Regions from separate parts of the Gordonia prachuapensis genome, predicted to be linked through region 2. Evidence: riboswitches for the same ligand, from Rfam matches in the RefSeq annotation. Region 2 holds a riboswitch; the other holds the start of a gene.
The links. A riboswitch is a leader RNA that binds a small molecule or an ion and turns the genes downstream of it on or off. The one in region 2 is predicted to bind cyclic di-AMP.
Positions count from the first base shown of each region.

Region 1 (6,440 bases), on a different contig from region 2:
CAAAGGCCGCATGGCACAATGACCCCGTGGCTGAGAAGAAGAAGCAGCAGTACGTCGACAACGGCTGGCCGAAGGACGGGGAGGGCAATGCCGCCGCGCACGCCGTCTCCGAGTTCGCCACGGATATCTCCGGCGCTCTGTCGCCGTTCGGCGATGCGGAGTTCCCCATCCCGCTCGATGAGCTGCCCTACCTCCAGCCGAAGACCACCATCAATCGCTGATCATCGGGTGTCCGACCACGGCGACATCCCGGACTCCGCCGGTCTGAGTCACATCGACTCGACCGGCGCCGCCCGCATGGTCGACGTGGGCGGTAAGGCGACAACCACCAGGCGGGCGGTCGCCGGCGGTACGTTCCGGACCACTGCCGAGGTCATCGAGTTGCTCAGCGAATCCAAGCTGCCCAAGGGCGATGTCCTGGCGACCGCTCGGATCGCCGGCATCATGGCAGCCAAGCGCACCGATGAACTGATCCCGCTCTGCCACCAGCTGGCCTTGTCGTCGGTGGAGATCGACTTCGCGATCGCCGACGATCACATCGACGTCACCGCCGCCGTCGCCACGAGCGGCCAGACCGGTGTGGAGATGGAGGCCCTCACGGCCGTAGCGGTCACGGGGCTGACCCTGCACGACATGGTGAAGGCCGTCGACCGGCGGGCATCGATGACCGATATCCGCCTGCTGGAGAAGACCGGCGGCAAGTCCGGGCCGTGGCATCGTGGCTGACCCCGACTCCCACCGGACGACCCACGGAGAGTCACGCGTGGCGCGGATCGTCGTCGCCTCCACCCGCGCCAGCCGCGGGGAGTATCCGGACCGCACCGGACCGATCATCAGCGAGTGGCTCACCGCGCGCAGCTTCGTCGTCGAGGAACTGATCGTCGTCTCCGACGGCCCACCTGTCGGTGCCGCGCTGCAGGCCGGCGTGCGGGCCGGCGCGCACCTGATCGTCACCACCGGGGGCACGGGCTTGACGCCCACCGATCACACCCCCGAAGAGACCCGCGGCATCCTGGACCGCGAGATCCCCGGGCTCGCCGACGCGATCCGGTCGGCCGGCCTCCCGAAGGTGCCGACCGCGGTGCTGTCCCGCGGCCTCGCCGGGGTGGCCGGTTCCAGCCTGATCGTCAACCTGCCCGGCTCCACCGGTGGTGTGCGCGATGGTTTGTCGGTGCTCGACGGGGTACTCGATCATGCACTCGATCAGATCCGAGGGGGCGATCACACGTGAGCGAAACGGCACCGGCAGACGTCGTCCGTGCCGACCTGTCGGACTCGGCGATCGATCTCGCCGAACACGAGGCACTCGTCACCAAAGCGGCCGGTGGGGCCGCCGGCGCCGTCGTCGGTTTCGTGGGCGCGGTCCGTGACCACGACGGCGGCCGGCACGTCACGCGCCTCGTCTACTCGTCGCATCCGACGGCGCCCGACGTGCTCCGGGAGGTCGTCGCAGCCATCGCGGCCGACGCTCGCGGAGTTCGTGCCGTGGCCGTCTCCCATCGCGTGGGCGATCTCGCCATCGGCGACGTCGCGTTCGTCGTCGCCGTCGCGGCCGATCATCGGCAAGCTGCGTTCGCGACGTGTTCGCTGCTGGTGGACGAGGTGAAGGCACAGCTGCCCGTCTGGAAGCACCAGTATTTCGGCGACGGCTCCGACGAATGGGTGGGCTCGGCGTGACCGCCGCGGGTGACGACCCGGTCGCTCCCGAGCGAGACCCGGAACGCAACGAGACGCGTACCGAACGCCTCGATCGCAACTGGGCGAGTCTCCTGCAGGAGCTACGCGTCGTGCAGACCGGTGGCCAGATCCTGACCGGTCTGATGCTGACGATCCCCTTTCAGGAGGGATTCGAGGAGCTGACCGTCCGCCAGCAGCGCATCTTCGTGCTCAGCCTTGTGTTCGCCGTCCTGTCGACGATCACCCTCATCTCGCCGGTCGCCATGCACCGGCTGCTGTTTCGCCGGCACGCCGTCGACCGACTCGTCGATCGCGCGCACACATTGACGCTGATCGGGATCACCTTCCTCGGCCTGGCACTCACCGGCATCGTCGCGGTGATCTTCGACATCGTGTTCGGCGGGTGGGCGGCCATCGCGGCCGCGGTGATCGCGGTCCTGGTGTTCATCGGGATGTGGGTGGTGCTGCCGTTCAACGAACGCCGACGACTCGGCGACGACTGAGCCCTCCCGGTGCTTAGACCCACCGGTGCCTGAGGAGCCCGTGAGGTACGAGCGGGCGTCACGAAGGCCCCTTCGAGACGCCTCCTCGCAGGCTCGGAAGCTCCTCAGGGGGCGGTGGGTGACGCCTCCTCGCAGGCTCGGAGGCTCCTCAGGGGGCGGTGGGTGACGCCTCCTCGCAGGCTCGGAGGCTCCTCAGGGGGCGGTGGGTAACGCTTCGTCGCGGGCTCGGAGGGGCCTCAGGGGGCGGGTGACGCTCCAAGAAATGGACAAGGGCCCCGCACGGGCTCATGGCCATCGTGCGGGGCCCTTCGACTGTGGGCCCGAGCGGGCTGCGCTCAGTTGCCTGACATCACGGGGTCGGCAGCTGATCCTTGTGCTGGTTGAACAGGTCGATCTGCTCCGGGGTGAGCTCGTAGCCGCTGTCCTTGGCGGCCTTCCAGAGGTTCTGGATCTCCGGGTTGATCTTGTTGTTGTCGATCGCCTGGTCGAGGGCGTCGTCGATCTGGCCGGTCACCTCAGAGGTGCTCCCGGCATCGGGGAGTGCGGCCCAGTCGAACGGCGCGGGCAGCTCGGGGAGCTGCGGCAGGACCGGAGCGGCGGGCTTCGGCTCGGCCGGTGCGCTGCGCTGGGTCGCGCCCGAGAGCCCGGTGCCGCAGGTCGGCCATGCGCCCTTGCCCTGGCCGGCGAGCACACGCTCGGCAACGACGATCTGCTCTTCCTTGGTGGCCTGATCGGCGGTGGGGGCGAACTCGCCGCCGCCGTACCCGCTCCAGGTGCTCGGCGCGAACTGCAGGCCGCCGTGGTAGCCGTTGCCGGTGTTGATGGCCCAGTTGCCGCCGGACTCGCACTGCGCGACAGCGTTCCACTCTGCGTCGGTGGCTGCGTTGGCGGTACCGGTTCCCAGCAGAGCAGCGCCGCCGCCCAGGACGGCCCCGGTCAGGGCGACCTTCGCGAAGGTCTTGGTGGTGGTGGCAGTCGTCGGTTTGCGATGACGTCCGGACATGCTGTGTTTCCTCTCTCCACGCGCCTACGAAGTCAGCTGTCGGGTTCGGGCGAGAGGTGCCCGGTCCCGGCCTGACGTGTGTCACTCCGGGACTTGACCCCAAGGGCGTCGTGTGACGTCCGTTTCCCGTGTGGGAGGTGGGTCCCCCGTCCTCGCTCCTAGATGTCGTTCTCGTGCGTCCCATCGGTGGAGCGAGGTTCGGCGCGGCCGATGCGACGTTTTTTGCCTTGTGGTTACTTGCTCGTGACCCCCCGAGGGCGTCGTTCAGTCACAGTACGACCTTTCGCAGCGCGAATCACGTTGTTGGCAAGCCGGTTTTCGGACCCTGAACATGGGCTGAGAGGGAAAATTCGCGTCCTGCCTGCTCACGGCATGATGGTCGAGTCGTGTCCTACTCGTGATCAATCCGTGATGTGACAAAGCTCACAACGTGGGAGTGTCGTCAGCCACCGGCAAATGGGGGCAGAACATCGACGGTCGCGCAGTCGCCGAGCCGCGCTCCGCGGTCACACATCGCGACGGAGTCGCGGAGATATGAGCAGCGTTCGAGGACGCGCTCGAGATCGGGATTGTCCTTGGCGAGCAACGCCTCCAGCTCGCCGAGCGTCGAATCGGTGTCGACCTCGAGGACGGCGGATTCGGTGCCGGCGGCGGCGCGGGCGGCAGCGAAGTACCGGACGGTCAACTGCATCGTCGTCAGCCCCCGATGGCCGACATCGGCCGTGTCGGTTGGTGGAAGTCGGGATCGTTGACGCCGTGGCCGGCGGCCTTGATCCAGGTGTTGCCCCGCCAGCGCTGCGCGATCGCGGCGTCGAGTTCCTCCGCCGGCAGGCCGCTCCGGAGAACTGCACGCAGGTCGGTCTCACCCTGCGCGAACAGGCAGTTACGCAACGCGCCGTCGGCGGTGAGGCGAGTACGGTCGCAGTCCCCGCAGAACGGTCGTGTCACCGAGGCGATCACCCCGATACGAGCCGGCGCCTCGTCGACCTGGTAGCCGTCGACCAGCCACGTGGCCGCAGGTGCGCTGCCCCGGGGCCGCGGATCGGCGCGCAACGGGAAGTGCGACCGCAGGACGGCCAGGATCTCGTCGGCGGTCACCATCGACGCCCGGTCCCAGCGATGGTCGGCATCGAGCGGCATCTGCTCGATGATGCGGAGCTGATAGCCGTGCTCGAGGCAGAAGCGGGTGAGGTCGGGGAGCCGGGCCAGATCTTCGTGACCGGCGAGGACCGCGTTCACCTTCACCGTCCGCAGGCCGGCGGAGCGCGCCGCCGACAAGCCGGCGAGCACGTCGTTGAGCCGGTCGCGTCGGGTGATCTCGGCGAACCGGGCGGGGTCCACGGTGTCCAGGGAGATGTTGACCCGGTGCAGACCGGCCGCCACCAGACCGTCGATGCGTCGTGCGAGGCCGAGGCCGTTCGTCGTCATCGCGATCTCCGGGCGTTCGGGCCGTCCGGAGATCGCGCCGATCAGGTCCTCGAGGTCACGCCGCAACAAGGGTTCGCCACCGGTGAACCGGACCGACCGGATTCCGAGGTCGCGGATCGCGACCGTCATCACCCGGGTGAGCTCGTCGGTGGTGAGCACCTCGTCGGTCGGCAGCCACTGCAGCCCCTCGGCCGGCATGCAGTAGGTGCACCGGAGATTGCACCGATCGGTGACGGAGACCCGGAGATCGGTCACCACCCGGCCGAACTTGTCCCGCAGCGGGCCGGTGTCCGGCGCGTCCGTGGCCGGCACCCCGGCGGACGACGGGGTGGTCGGGAGCCCGAGCGCGACGACGGTCATCGGCCGTCCCTCAGTGCTTCCAGGGATCGGAAGGTGCTGGCATGGAACACCAACGGTTCCACGCCGGGATCGCTGCGCAGCGCCTCGATCCGCAGCAAGACCAGGGTGTGGTCGCCGGCGGGGATCTCGTTGAACAGCGAGCAGGACAGACTTGCCGCCGCTCCGGGGATGAAGACCGCGCCGTCGTCGGTGCGCACCGGCGTGATGCCGTCGAACCGGGACGCCGCCGGCCCGGCGAGTTGGCGGCACAGGTCCGACTGATCGCTGGCGAACACGCTCAGCCCGATCGCGGGCGCCTCCTTCAATCTCGGCCACGTGGTCGAGGTGTTCTGCACGCACAACGACACCAACGGAGGGTCGAGAGAGACCGTCGTGAACGCGCTCGCGGCCATCCCGGCCGCCGTCGGGGCGCCGGTGTCGTCGGGGACCTGGCAGGCGACCGCGACCACCCCGGACGGGAAACATCCGTACGCGCGCCGCAACGTCGCGGAGTCGGTGGCCGGGGCGAGATCGTCGGCCACCGGCATGATGGCGTCGACGCTCACCGTGACCTCCGTCCGGACCGCAGTGCAAAAACGATGCCCAGCACGAATCCCAGTGGCGCGCACATGGTCAGCAGATAGACGGCCGTGGGTGCTGTGCCGCCGTCGGTGACCAGCGGCGTCACGAACAGCGCGACGATGGCCGCCACTCCGATCGCGAAGACGACCCCGGCAGCCTGCAGCAGGCGAGGGGACGGGTGGCTGTTCATACTTCCACGGTAGATCACGGCGGGGCGCCGCGGAGGCCGCGTGGTGTGTTGCCGTCACATCGCCGGTGCTGGTCGCCGGCGTGAGGTATTCCACGTGACCGCTTCCTGTGGCGTTGGCTAGACTGAATTCCCATTGGCGCCTCTGCTCATCTGAACGAGGGTCGGGCCCGAGTCCGGGCCGGCTGCTGGGTCAGGTGAGGGGCGCTTTTGTCATGACACGTCCGAAAACGCAGATGAGGGTGAGCACAGTGCCGACCGGCAAGGTGAAGTGGTACGACGCGGAGAAGGGTTTCGGCTTCCTGTCGCAGGAGAGCGGGGAGGACGTCTACGTCCGTTCGTCCGCGCTGCCGGAGGGTGTGGAAGCGCTCAAACCCGGTCAGCGCGTCGAGTTCGGCATGGCGGCGGGTCGTCGCGGGCCGCAGGCGCTGACCGTCACCGTGCTGGAACCCGCCCCGAGCGTGGCAAAGAACGCCCGGGAGGCGGCGCGCAAGGAGACCAAACGGCACACGCCCGACGAACTGCACGGGATGGTCGCTGACCTGATCACCCTCCTCGAGGGTGCGGTGCAGCCGGAACTGCGTAAGGGCCGCTATCCCGATCGCAAGACGTCACAGCGGATCTCCGAGGTGGTCAGGGCGGTCACCCGCGAGCTGGAGCGCTGAGTTCCCCGCCGGCTCCGGGTAGTTGCAGACCCTCCGGTGACGTGTCGGCGGCGAGA
Region 1 covers NZ_JAZDUE010000022.1:6,315-12,754, forward strand. The annotation lists gene V1Y59_RS21090 (hypothetical protein) at 27-221, shown strand; gene moaC (cyclic pyranopterin monophosphate synthase MoaC) at 298-726, shown strand; gene V1Y59_RS21100 (MogA/MoaB family molybdenum cofactor biosynthesis protein) at 764-1,231, shown strand; gene V1Y59_RS21105 (molybdenum cofactor biosynthesis protein MoaE) at 1,228-1,677, shown strand; gene V1Y59_RS21110 (DUF6328 family protein) at 1,674-2,180, shown strand; gene V1Y59_RS21115 (transglycosylase family protein) at 2,530-3,183, opposite strand; cyclic di-AMP (ydaO/yuaA leader) riboswitch at 3,189-3,361, opposite strand; gene V1Y59_RS21120 (MoaD/ThiS family protein) at 3,626-3,874, opposite strand; gene moaA (GTP 3',8-cyclase MoaA) at 3,880-4,971, opposite strand; gene V1Y59_RS21130 (flavin reductase family protein) at 4,968-5,498, opposite strand; gene V1Y59_RS21135 (hypothetical protein) at 5,513-5,722, opposite strand; gene V1Y59_RS21140 (cold-shock protein) at 5,971-6,384, shown strand; gene V1Y59_RS21145 (DUF2771 family protein) at 6,362-6,440, opposite strand, start outside.
Region 1: linked by a shared signal. The riboswitch ahead of V1Y59_RS21115 (transglycosylase family protein) and the one ahead of V1Y59_RS08975 (C40 family peptidase) in region 2 are both predicted to bind cyclic di-AMP.

Region 2 (6,440 bases):
TCCGCAGGAACCCCATGTCGAAGCGCGCGTTGTGCGCCACCAGGATTGCGCCGCGGGCGAACTCGACGAACGAGGGGAGTACCGCGCCGATATCGGGGGCGTCGGACACCATCGCCTCGGTGATGCCGGTCAGCGTGACGATCTTCGGGGGGATCCGGCAACCGGGGTCGACGAGGGTGGCGAACTCCCCGATGACCTCGCCGCCCCGGATCTTGACCGCGCCGATCTCGGTGATCCGATCTGTCGCGCTGCTCCCACCCGTGGTCTCGAGGTCCACGACGACCATGGTCGTGTCGAACAGCGAACGGTCGAAACGGTCCTCGTCGTCGTCGGCCCGGCGGTCGGCGGACTCACGATCGAGGTCGAAAAAGGTGAGCTGTCCGCCACCCGTCGTCGTTGCACGCACCACGGACCGAACATTAGTTCGATGTAACGACAGATTCTGGTGTGACAGGCGGGAAAGGTGGGTTCGCGTCGTCGCCCGGCCGTCACTGTCGGTGGTCGCCCCTACTGTCCGTCTCAGGTGGCGAACGGACGCCGACAGGCCGCCCGGACGCCCTCGACATACCCATGTCCGGCAAATGAGATGGAGATCACACATGTACGTCGACTGCCAGACCTGCCCGGGTCGTCCCGCCTCGTGTGACGGATGCATGATGCAGGTGCTCTTCGAGGCTCCCAACAGCGGAAACCCCGTGCTCGAAGGTGGAGGAAAGGTTACGGAATCGGGCCCCTCGGCGGACGCCGAGATCGACGCCGCGATCGATGTCTTCGTCGCTGCTGCGATGGTCACCAGAGGCTCTGCAGTATCTGCAAGAGCCGAAAAAACCACTGCTCAGGACGGCTTTTCGTCGCGTAATCTGCGTATCTTGCGAGCGGGGTGAGCGACGGGCCCCGAGTCCGTACTCGGCGGTCGGTGGACAGACCCGCGTTCGATTTCGTAACCTTTCCGAGACCTTTTCAGAGCGTCCCGCTCCAACAGGAGTGGTCTGGATCGGTCACCGCTCAATCGCCCTCTGGGCGAACCGGGGAACCATCATTTTCGGAGCGATCCGAATTGGGGTGAATCGCGCGTGCCCGACGACGCCAAGGGTGTCATCGACTCGTGTGTAGGGCCAGTCTTCCGGCCCGAATCCGACAGCTAACCCGGTCGGCGGTCGAAGGGAGAGCAAGGAGAAGTCGCTTCGTGGCGAAACATCGTTTGGAGCAGCCCAACCGTGGCAGCAAGGTGGCCAAGCGCGCGGTGGTTGCGGGATCGATCACCGTCGGCTCGCTGGCCGTAGCCGCAGGCCCGGCACTCGCCGCACCTGTGCACGTGCCGAACATCGGCACTTTCGAACTTCCTGGGGTCGACAGCCAGCAGATCCCCCAGCAATTCCAGGAGCCGAAGCAGGTTGCGCCGCAGGCCGCGCCGGTGACCAAGTCGCCCGGAGCCAGTGTCGAGATCCCGAACATCGGCACCTTCACCGTTCCCGGTCTGAACGACGACCAGATCCCGCAGGAGTTCAAGCCCAAGGGTGGCGGCGGCTTCCTCGGCGTGCAGCCCACCGTCGCCCAGAAGGCCGTGAGCAACGCCGAGAGCAAGATCGGTTCGCCGTACTCCTACGGCGCGGCCGGCCCGAACGCCTTCGACTGCTCGGGTCTCGTCTACTGGTCCTACAAGAAGGCCGGCAAGACCATCCCGCGCGACAGCTACGGCCAGCTCGGCGGCGGCACCCCCGTCGCCTCGATCGCGTCGGCCAAGCCAGGCGACGTCCTGATCTTCAACGGCGGCGGCCACGCGGGCATCTACGCGGGCAACGGCAAGTTCGTCCACTCGTCGACCTACGGAACCCCGGTTCAGAAGGACAACGTCAACAACTGGGATCTGACCGGCATCCGACGCTACTGAGCGCCGGACGCGACAGATGTGAGCTTGATGGGTGGGCGGATCACGTGAGCGCGTGATCCGCCCACCTGAATCACCTGCAGGGCACGATGTTCCGGTCGGGCGTCGGCCGCAGGTGATCACGGGGAAGTGGTGGAGGACTGGTGACAGGCGTGGTTTCCGGACGATCGGCGACACGTGGGCGATCGGGGCCGGCGATGCTGGTCGCGCTGCTCCTCGCCGCGGTGGTGTCACTGGGGCAGCTCGGTCCGTCCATCGGCGCCGGAGATGCCGGGGCAGCGCCGGTACGCACACCCGATCAGCTCCTCGCCGAATACAAGAAGCTCAGCGACGACGCCGAGAAGTCGGCCGAGGCGATGCACAACGCGCAGATCGAGTACGACAAGCAGCGCCGGATCGTCGCCGACGCGCGGAAGGCATCGACCGCGGCGGAGCGCTCCCTGGCGTCCACGCAGGAGCGTCTCGCGCAGTATCAGACGCGCGTCGACTCGGTCGTGCGCGCCAGCTACAAGGGTGCCCGCGTCAATCGCCTCTACGCCGTGCTGGTGAGCGACTCACCGCAGTCCCTGCTCGACCAGATGTCCGGCCTCGAACTGATCTCGCGTCAGTCGGCGGCGGATCTCCAGGGACTCAAGGATGCGCGGCGCAACACACAGGCGGCCAAGACCGAGGCCGACGAGACGGCAGCCGAGGCGACCGCCGCCGTCGCCGCGGCCGAGAAGACCCGTGGTGAACTGCAGGCGAAGCAGGCGAACCTGCAATTGCAGGCCGTGCAGATCCGGGCCGTCTACGAATCGATGACCGGTCGGCAACTCGCCGCCCTGCAGGGACCGAAGTTCGATTTCGATCCCCGCGTCGTGCCCAAGGGCACGTCGACCGCACTCATCGCCGTACAGGCTGCACTGACCCGGATCGGCGACCCGTACGTGTGGGGCGCGACGGGGCCGAGCTCGTTCGACTGTTCAGGGCTCATGGTGTGGGCGTATCAGCAGGCCGGCAAGACACTGCCCCGGTCGAGTCAGGCGCAGGGCGGTGCCGGTCAGCCCGTCGACCGGCAGAACCTGCGTCCGGGCGATCTGATCATCTACTACCCGGACGCCCATCACGTCGGCATGTACGTCGGCGACGGCTACGTCATCCACGCCTCGACATTCGGGGTGCCCGTGAAGGTCGTGCCCGTGGACGAGGCGGGACCGTTCAATTCCGCTCGCCGGTACTGAGCGGCGGGCTCCGTGGACGCGGTCCGGTGATCGGCGCTGACGTGTCCGTCGCGCGATTCACCACTGCCACCGGCCTTGTCGGACTGGCGGTCGCGGTGATCGCGGGATGCGGCACCGCCGCACCACCGGTCACCCAGTCGAGCAGCGCGCCGACCACGACGACGTCGGCCAACGTGTACGAGCGACAGCGGACCGCCGGGGTCCAGGCCGCCCTCGACGTGCTCGACGACGCGCTGCGCAGCGGCGACCCGAAGCTGGTCGACACCGTCGTCGACGAAGCGGCCGCGCCCGGGTTCCGCAGGCACCTTCAGGTGATCGCGGCCAACCTGGGCGGCCACGCGGTGCCCGCCGAGTCCGTGGCCCCGGAGTCCGTTCCCACCGCGTCGGTCTCCGCCGAATCTTCCGCAGCGCCCCGTTCGACGGACGAGCGCGAATCCCCGACGGCGTCCCCGTCCTCCCCGACCTCGGTGCCGACGATCCCGCCGCGCGGAACCGCGTTGCGGCTGAAAGAGTTCCGGTACGAGGTCGTCCCCAGTACCGAGGCGGAGGTGCTCGTCCCCGCGGGCCTGCAGCAGCGGCTCGACGCCCAGGGCAGCTCGGATTCGTGGGTGGCGCCGGTCGATCTGCGATATGCGCTGGGCGGTGCGGATACGCCCGGTCTCGACGAACCCGAAGTGACCGTGAACATGCAACTGGTGATGGCGCGCTACGGCGACGACTGGAAGGTGGTCGGGGACGCGACCGCCATCGGGGGCACCGCCGCGCCGGCACAACTCTGGGACCTGCCGGGCCTCGCCGCCACCGATGTCGCCACTGACGGCGGAACGTCGGTGATCGCGTCGTATCCCGGTACCGCCGAAACCGTCGACCGGGTCCGTGGAATGCTGCCGGGAGCGGTGGTCGCCGTCGACGATTTCTGGGGCGAGGACTGGCCGCGCCGGACGGCAGTCGTCGCCACCGATCGACCGGCGGAGTTCCGGGCCCTGGCACGCAGCGCCGGCACCGATGTGACCGGGGCGGCCGCCGCCACCGTCTACAGCCGCATCGACTCCGACGACGACGTCGCGGTGGGGCAGCGGGTGATCCTCACCCCGGGGGCCGACCGACTCTCCGACGCCGCGTTGGGGGTGGTGTTGCGTCATGAGCTGACGCACATCGCCACCCGGGTCGTCACGGCCCCGGGAGCGCCGCTGTGGATCACCGAGGGAGTGTCGGAGTACGTGGGACGCAAGGGCACCTACGGCCGATTCGATGACGCCGCGCCGGATCTCGCCGCGCAGATCCGGGCCGGCGACGTGCCGGCGGACTTCCCGGCCGACCGCGACTTCGCGGTCGATTCCGAGGAGGCCGTCGTGGCCTACCAGTCCGCGTGGTCGGTGGCGGCGTTCGTCGCCGACCGTTTCGGGGAGGACGAGTTGCGTACCCTCTACACCGGTGTCGCGGCCGATGCCGACCCCCGCCGGGCCGACCAGGCGATCTCCGACGCACTCGGGGTGTCGCGTACCGACTTCGTCGCCGATTGGCAACGATGGCTGTCCACCCAGGTGCGCTGATGAATCGGACCCTCTTGATCACCAACGACTTTCCGCCTCGACCGGGTGGGATCCAGTCGTATCTGCAGAACCTCGTCGACCTGCTGCCGCCCGATGACGTCGTGGTGTATGCGCCGCGGTGGCGAGGGCACGAGGAGTTCGATGCGGCGCAGCCGTACACGGTGGTGCGTCATCCGACGACACTGATGTTGCCGACTCCGTCGGTGGCCCGGCGCGCCGCGAAGATCATTCGGAGCCATGACATCTCGACGGTGTGGTTCGGTGCGGCCGCCCCGCTGGCGACCCTCGCGCCTGCGGTACGCCGCGCGGGGGCACGACGTGTCGTCGCGAGCACCCACGGCCACGAGGTCGGCTGGTCGATGCTCCCGGTTGCCCGACAGGTACTCACCTACATCGGCGGTCACGCGGACGCGGTGACGTTCGTGAGTCGTTACACCCGTGGCCGTTTCGCGGCGGCGTTCGGAGCGCACGCCGCGCTCGAGTATCTGCCGCCGGGCGTCGACACCGAGCGATTCGCCCCCGATGCGGGGGCACGGCAGCGGCTACGCGGGCAGCTCGGACTGGGGGATCGGCCGACCGTCCTGTGTCTGTCGCGACTGGTGCCGCGCAAGGGTCAGGATGTCCTGATCCGGGCGCTGCCGCTGATCCGCCGCGAGGTCGGGGACGTGTGTCTGGTGATCGTCGGCGGCGGTCCGCACGCCGAGGCGCTGCGGAAACTCGCGCACGAGAACGCCGTCTCGGACCATGTCGTGTTCACGGGCTCGGTCCCGTCGGCCGACCTACCCGGATACCACAACGTCGCCGACGTGTTCGCGATGCCGGCGCGCACGCGTGGTGGCGGGCTCGACGTGGAAGGGCTCGGCATCGTCTATCTGGAGGCGTCGGCGACCGGGGTCCCCGTCGTCGCCGGGCAATCCGGCGGGGCTCCGGAGACGGTCGTGGAAGGGGTCACCGGGACCGTCGTCGACGGAACCGACATCGACGCCGTCGCATTGGCGATCACCGCGATCCTGCGCGACCCGGCAGCGGCGGCCGAGATGGGTGCGCGAGGCCGTGAGCACGTGCTCGCGACGTGGCAGTGGCGTGCCATCGCCGCGCGGCTGCGACAGCTCCTCTGAGACACCCGTCCGCTGACAGAATCGTCGAAGCGGTTGGGCGAACCGTTATTTCGCGTAGATCGCGTCGATGTCGCCGGAGAACTTGTCCACCACGACATTACGCTTGACCTTCAGCGTCGGCGTCATCTCCCCGGTCTCCTCGGTGAAGTCGTCGGCGAGGATGCGGAACTTCTTGATCGCCTCCGCATGTGACACCGTCTGGTTTGCCGACTCCACCGCGGAGGCGACCTCGGCGCGCAGGTCCGCGTCGTCGGCGAGATCGCCGACCGTCGCATCGGCGGGTTTGCCGTTGCGCTCCTTCCACGCGGGGAAGGCCTCGGGATCGATGGTGACCAGTGCCGCGATGAACGGTTTCGCATCCCCGATGACCACGGCCTGCGAGACGAGCGCGTTCGCGCGGATCACGTCCTCGAGTCCGGCCGGTGACACATTCTTGCCGCCGGCGGTGACGATCAGTTCCTTCTTGCGTCCGGTGATGGTGAGGAAGCCGTCGGAGTCCAGCGTGCCGAGGTCGCCGGTGTGGAACCAGCCGTCCTCGACGGCGGCCGCGGTCGCGTCGGGGTTCTGCCAGTACTCACTGAACACCACGCCGCCGGACAACATCACCTCGCCGTCGTCGGCGATCCGGACACTGTTGCCCGGCAACGGTTTACCGACCGTA
Region 2 covers NZ_JAZDUE010000006.1:148,999-155,438, reverse strand. The annotation lists gene V1Y59_RS08985 (DEDD exonuclease domain-containing protein) at 1-406, opposite strand, end outside; gene V1Y59_RS08980 (hypothetical protein) at 654-884, shown strand; cyclic di-AMP (ydaO/yuaA leader) riboswitch at 993-1,172, shown strand; gene V1Y59_RS08975 (C40 family peptidase) at 1,187-1,891, shown strand; gene V1Y59_RS08970 (C40 family peptidase) at 2,086-3,108, shown strand; gene V1Y59_RS08965 (gluzincin family metallopeptidase) at 3,135-4,661, shown strand; gene V1Y59_RS08960 (glycosyltransferase family 4 protein) at 4,661-5,779, shown strand; gene V1Y59_RS08955 (AMP-dependent synthetase/ligase) at 5,825-6,440, opposite strand, start outside.